One region of the Microbacterium bandirmense genome, then DNA from elsewhere that is predicted to be linked to it. Evidence: predicted binding sites of a transcription regulator. Region 1 holds the regulator's gene; the other holds the start of a gene.
The links. The regulator HrcA, encoded in region 1, represses chaperone genes, less so after heat shock. The targets are predictions, from matches to a motif close to TTNGCACTCGNNNNNNNCGAGTGCNAA.
Positions count from the first base shown of each region.

Region 1 (3,411 bases):
TTCGCCCGGTACCTGCGGGCGATCTCGCCGCTGTATGCGACGCCCATCTGATGCCCGGCGCCCTTCCGCTGGGTGACCCCGCGCCCACCGACGGCAGGCTCCCGGCCGATCTGCCCGTCGATCGTGCCGTGCCGTTCTCGGCCTACCTGCACGTGCCGTTCTGCCGGGTGCGCTGCGGGTACTGCGACTTCAACACCTACACGGCGACCGAGCTGCGTGGCACGAGCCAGGACCAGTACGCCGATACGCTGATCCGCGAGATCGCGCTGGCCCGCGACGTGCTCGCCGAGAGGGACGGCCTCCGTCCGCTCGACACCGTCTTCTTCGGCGGAGGCACGCCGACGCTGCTGCCACCCGGCGACCTCGCGCGGATGCTCCGCGCGGCCGTAGACGCGTTCGGCATCCGCGACGGCGCGGAGGTGACGGTCGAGGCCAATCCAGACACGGTGACAGACGACGTGGTGCGCACGCTGGTGGATGCCGGTGTGAACCGGCTGTCGATCGGCATGCAGTCCGCCGTGCCGCACGTGCTGGCCGCCCTCGATCGCACGCACCGACCCGAGAACGTCGGCACGGCAGTGCGGGCGGCGCGGGATGGCGGGCTCGACGTGAGCGTCGACCTGATCTACGGCGCTCCCGGCGAATCGCTCGTCGATTGGGAGCGGTCCTTGGAGGCCGCGATCGCGCTCGAGCCGGACCACGTCTCGGCCTACGCGCTGATCATCGAGGACGGCACCAAGCTCGCGCGGCAGATCCGTCGCGGCGAGGTGCCGGCGCCCGACGACGATCTGCAGGCCGACATGTACGAGCTCGCCGACGCGCGCCTCGCGGCGGCGGGCTTCGACTGGTACGAGGTCAGCAACTGGGCCAAGGGGCCCGGCCACGGTACGCAGTCCGTGCATGCATCCCGGCACAACCTCGCCTACTGGCGCGGATCGGATTGGTGGGGATTCGGGCCTGGAGCGCACAGTCACGTGGCCGGCCTGCGCTGGTGGAACGTCAAGCACCCCGCCGCGTACGCGCAGCGACTGGACCTGGGCGAGTCGCCGGCCGCCGGCCGCGAACGGCCCGACCCGGAGGCGCGCACGCTCGAGCGCGTGCTGCTGCTCAGCCGGCTCGCCGAGGGTCTGCCGATCGACGAGATCGCAGAGGCGCACCGCGAGCGGGTGGCGGAACTGATCTCCGATGGACTCGTCGATCCGGCATCCGCCCTGCGCGACAAGCGCGTGCGCCTGACCCTGCGCGGTCGGCTGCTGGCGGATGCCGTCGTGCGCGCCCTGACGGAGTGACGGCGCGCCGTCTTCGAGGAGGGTCCGGCTGAGCGGGGTAGGATTGGCACTCGACCGGTTCGAGTGCCAGCGGGAGGGATGATGGTCACAGAGCGAGGGCTAGAGGTTCTCCGCGCGATCGTGCAGGACTACGTGGCGACCCATGAGCCGGTCGGCAGCAAGTCGATCGTCGAGCGGCACGCGTTCGGCGTGTCGGCGGCGACCATCCGCAATGACATGGCGCTGCTCGAGGATGAAGAGCTGATCGTCGCGCCGCACACGTCGTCGGGGCGCGTGCCGACCGACAAGGGGTACCGCGTCTTCGTGAACCACCTGGCGCAGCTGCGTCCGCTGTCCCCGGGCCAGCGCAACGCCATCGAATCCTTCCTCGGCACCCCGGGCGATCTCGATGACCTGATGGCGCGCACCGTGCGCGTGCTCACGCAGCTCACCGGCCAGGTCGCGCTCGCGCAGTACCCGTCGTTCGCGCGGGCGCACATCAGTCATCTGGAGCTGGTCGCACTGGCACCGAACCGCATGCTGGTCGTGATCGTGACCGATGCCGGCGGGGTGTCGCAGCGCATCGCGCCGCTGCCGATCGATCTCGACGAGACCGATGTCGCGCTGCTGCGCGCGCAGCTGCTGTCGCTCGTCGTGGGACGGGCGGTCGGCGATGCCAGCGAGCGGATGCTGGCGCTCAGCGAACCCGAGCCAGGGTCCCCGGGCATCCGCCTGCATCCCGCTCTCAGCGCTCTCACCGCGGTGATCTCGGAGGAGCTCGCGGAGTTCCGGCAGGAGCGGCTGGTGATGGCGGGGGCTGCGACGCTCGCCCGTCGGGAGCACGACTTCCGCGGCAGCATCCATCCGCTGCTCGAGGCCATCGAGGAGCAGGTCACCCTGCTGCGGCTGATGAGCGAGATGGTCACCGATGAGCACGGGCTGGCGACGAGCATCGGCACCGAGAACGCCCCGTTCGGGCTCGGCGAGGCATCGATCGTGGCCAGCAATTACGCGGCGCCCGGTGGCACCGCGCGGGTCGGGGTGATGGGCCCCACCCGGATGGACTATCCGAGCAACCTCGCGGCGGCGCGGGCCGTGGCCCGCTACCTGTCGCGGATGCTCGACGACGACGAGGCCGCTCGCTGACGCGGGCGCCGGAAGACTCACGCACGCACACGCAGAAAGGTGATCGTGGCGGACCATTACGAAGTTCTCGGGGTGTCCAGGGACGCGTCGCAGGACGAGATCAAGAAGGCCTACCGAAAGCTGGCCAGGCAGCTGCACCCCGATGTGAACCCGGGGGAGGACGCCGCAGAGCGGTTCAAGCTGGTCACGCACGCCTACGACGTGCTCAGCGACGAGGACTCGCGCCGTCGCTACGACATGGGCGGTGACGAGAACGGCGGCTTCGGAGGGGGCTTCGGCGGCTTCGGCGACATCTTCGAGACGTTCTTCGGCGCCGCCGGCGGCGGTCGCGGCGCTCGCCCGCGGTCGCGCCGCGAACGCGGCCAGGACGCCCTCGTGCGGGTCGATCTCGACCTCGGCGACGTGGTCTTCGGGGTGCACCGTGACATCGAGGTCGACACGGCGGTGCTGTGCGAGACCTGCCAGGGCAGCTGCTGCCAGCCGGGCACCTCGCCGGTGACCTGCGACGTCTGCGGCGGCACCGGACACGTGCAGCGACAGGTGCGCAGCCTGCTCGGCAACGTCGTCACCACCCAGCCATGCGGCAGTTGCGAGGGCTTCGGCACCACCATCCCGTACCCGTGCGGATCGTGCGCGGGTCAGGGCCGGGTGCGCTCGCGGCGCACCGTCTCGCTCGACATCCCCGCCGGCGTCGAGACTGGACTGCGCCTGCAGCTGCCGGGCTCCGGTGAGGTCGGCAGGGCGGGCGGCCCGAACGGCGACCTGTACGTCGAGGTCTCCGTCGCTCCGCACCCGGTGTTCAGCCGCGAGGGCGATGATCTGCTCGCAACGCTCGAGGTATCGATGACCGATGCCATCCTCGGCACGAGCACGACGATCGACGGGCTCGACGGCACGGTGGATCTCGAGGTGCGCGCCGGCGTGCAGTCCGGTGATGTGCTGACGATCTCCGGCCGGGGGATCACGCCGCTGCGCGGCAGCCAGCGCGGTGACCTGC
Region 1 is NZ_JBBDGM010000001.1:242,596-246,006, forward strand. Features, by position in the region: gene WDU99_RS01150 (DUF1990 family protein) at 1-51, shown strand, start outside; gene hemW (radical SAM family heme chaperone HemW) at 51-1,289, shown strand; gene hrcA (heat-inducible transcriptional repressor HrcA) at 1,371-2,414, shown strand; gene dnaJ (molecular chaperone DnaJ) at 2,460-3,411, shown strand, end outside.

Region 2 (3,411 bases), on a different contig from region 1:
TGGCCGCCCTGCTGCCGGCGCTGGGCCGGATCGAGGGCCCGCTCGCCCTGCTCGAGCTCGGTGCGGCGGCCGGACTGTGCCTGTACCCCGATCGGTACTCCTACCGGTTCATCGGCGACGACGGTGCGGAGCGCGGTCGTCTCGACCCCGACGAAGGCCCCTCCGACGTCGTGCTGACCAGTGTCGTGCGCGGGGCCATGCCACCGCTGAGGATGCCCGAGGTGGTGTGGCGCGGCGGCATCGACCTGGCGCCCGTCGACGTGCGCGACGCCGCCGATCGCGAGTGGATGCGGTCGCTGATCTGGCCGGGGGAGCACGAGCGCGCCACGCGGATCGAGGCCGCGATGCGCATCGCGGCCGAGGACCCGCCACTGCTGCGCGCCGGCGACGCGGCCGAGCGACTCGATGAGCTCGTGGCCGTCGCACCGCGCGATGCGACGCTGGTCGTCACGACGCCCGGCATGCTCGTGTATCTGCCGCGCTCGGCCAGGACGGCGCTCATCGATCGCATCCGGGCCCTGGACGCACGGTGGATCACCATCGACGCCCCTGGTCTGCACGAGGGCTGGCAACCACCCGTCGATCGCGGCGACTTCGACGGCTTCGCCGTCGCGCTCGACGGGCAGGTCCTCGCCGATGCCGATCCGCTCGGACGGTGGTGGGAGTGGCGTGCCGGTGATGGCGCCGACGCCGCGTAGCCTGAGGACATGCTCGGGGAACTCTCCGATCGCGATCGCGCGATCCTGACGCTGGAAGCGGCCTGGCCGCGACACGGCGGCATGAAGGAGGAGACCATCCGGACGCAGCTGGGCATGAGTCCCGCCCGGTACTACCAGCTGCTCGGCCGCATCATCGAGACCGAGCAGGCCCTGCAGTTCGATCCGCTCCTGGTGCGCCGCCTGCGCCGGCTGCGCGACGCGCGCGGTGCGCAGCGCACGGCGCGCATGCGGGGTTTCGCCGGCTGACGCGCCGCCCGGTCGCTCGGTGCGGATTCTCGGGGTCGCCCCGCTAGCATCGAGGGGTGTCAAAGCCCCCACATGACCGTTTCGACGACATCCCCCGCACGTCCGGACGCGTCGGCGCGCACCGTGCCGAGCAGCCCGGCATGAACGGCTTCGTCGTCTTGCTGTGGTCGGCGGCCGTCGCGCTGGTGCTCATCGTCGGCGGCATCTTCGTCTCGCTGGTCATGATGGACCGCATCTCGTTCGGCCCTGACGAGGCCGCCCTCAGCGTTCCGCAGCAGACGCAGGGCACGGCTCCCGAGGTCGACACCTCCTACCGTGTGCTGATCCTGAACGCGACACCCGAGGGCGGACTGGTGGCGTCGACGCGCGAGGCGCTGCTGGCCGAGGGATGGCCGGAAGACGGCGTCTTCGGCAGCGAGGGATCGAGCCAGGAGTTCGAGAAGACGACGGTGTTCTACGTCGAAGCCGCCGACGAGGCCGCAGCCCTCGGGGTCGCCGAGGTGCTCGGAGGGGCAGAGGTGCAGCAGAGCGACTTCTACGCGGGCATGAACGACACCGATCAGCCGCAGCTGACCGTCGTGATCGGTCTCGATCGCGCCACCGACGCGCCGGAAGATGGCGAGCAGGCCCCCGCGGAGTGATCCGCGCTGGGCGAACGCCCACTCCCGACGGCTTGCACTCTCATGGGTCGAGTGCCAAACTGGGTGTTAGCACTCGCATACTCTGAGTGCTAAATCCCATCGCCTACGTCCGGGAGGGACGAAAGACTCATGGCAAAGATCATCGCTTTCGATGAGGAGGCCCGTCGCGGCCTCGAGCGCGGCCTCAACATCCTGGCCGACGCCGTCAAGGTGACCCTCGGCCCGCGCGGTCGCAACGTCGTGCTCGAGAAGAAGTGGGGCGCCCCCACGATCACGAACGACGGTGTGTCGATCGCCAAGGAGATCGAGCTCGACGACCCGTACGAGAAGATCGGTGCGGAGCTCGTCAAGGAGGTCGCCAAGAAGACCGACGACGTCGCCGGTGACGGCACGACCACGGCGACCGTGCTGGCCCAGGCGCTGGTCCGCGAGGGTCTGCGCAACGTCGCAGCCGGCGCCGACCCCATCTCGCTCAAGCGCGGCATCGAGAAGGCCGTCGCGGCCATCACCGAAGACCTGCTGAGCAGCGCCAAGGAGATCGACTCGAAGGAGCAGATCGCCGCCACGGCATCGATCTCCGCCGCTGACCCCGAGATCGGCGAGCTCATCGCCGAGGCGATCGACAAGGTCGGCAAGGAGGGCGTGGTCACCGTCGAGGAGTCGCAGACCTTCGGCACCGAGCTCGAGCTCACCGAGGGCATGCGCTTCGACAAGGGCTACCTGAACCCCTACTTCGTCACCGACCCCGAGCGCCAGGAAGCGGTCTTCGAGGACCCGTACATCCTGATCGCCAACCAGAAGATCGGCAACATCAAGGACCTGCTGCCGGTCGTCGACAAGGTGATCCAGGACGGCAAGGAGCTCGTCATCATCGCCGAGGACGTCGAGGGCGAGGCTCTCGCGACGCTCGTGCTGAACAAGATCCGCGGCATCTTCAAGTCGGTCGCCGTCAAGGCCCCCGGCTTCGGCGACCGTCGCAAGGCGCAGCTGCAGGACATCGCGATCCTCACCGGCGGCCAGGTCATCACCGAAGAGGTCGGCCTCAAGCTCGAGAACACCACCCTCGACCTGCTCGGCCGTGCTCGCAAGGTCATCGTCACCAAGGACGAGACCACGATCGTCGAGGGCGCCGGCGAGGCGTCGACGATCGAGGGCCGCGTGACCCAGATCCGTCGCGAGATCGAGAACACCGACAGCGACTACGACCGCGAGAAGCTCCAGGAGCGCCTCGCCAAGCTCGCCGGCGGCGTGGCCGTCATCAAGGCGGGTGCGGCGACCGAGGTCGAGCTGAAGGAGCGCAAGCACCGCATCGAGGACGCCGTCCGCAACGCGAAGGCGGCCGTCGAGGAGGGCATCGTCCCCGGTGGTGGCGTCGCGCTGCTGCAGTCGGCCAAGGTGCTCGACAACCTCGCCCTCGAGGGTGACGAGGCCACCGGCGCGAACATCGTGCGTGTCGCGACCGAGGCACCGCTCAAGCAGATCGCCATCAACGCCGGTCTCGAGCCCGGCGTCGTGTCGCACAAGGTCGCCGAGCTCCCCGCCGGCCAGGGCCTGAACGCGGCCACCGGCGAGTACGGCGACATGTTCGCACAGGGCATCATCGACCCGGCCAAGGTCACCCGCTCGGCGCTGCAGAACGCGGCATCGATCGCCGGCCTGTTCCTCACCACCGAGGCGGTCGTGGCCGACAAGCCCGAGAAGGCGCCGGCTGTTCCGGCCGACCCGTCGGGTGGCATGGACTTCTGATCTGACTGATCGGAAGCCCACGGCTCAGACAGAACGCCCCCTGCTCCGGCAGGGGGCGT
Region 2 is NZ_JBBDGM010000009.1:24,991-28,401, reverse strand. Features, by position in the region: gene WDU99_RS11510 (DUF2332 domain-containing protein) at 1-698, shown strand, start outside; gene WDU99_RS11505 (DUF3263 domain-containing protein) at 708-965, shown strand; gene WDU99_RS11500 (LytR C-terminal domain-containing protein) at 1,022-1,606, shown strand; gene groL (chaperonin GroEL) at 1,736-3,352, shown strand.
Region 2: groL (chaperonin GroEL) is a predicted target of HrcA. The motif match lies at 1,673-1,699, and genes of this name have one in related genera.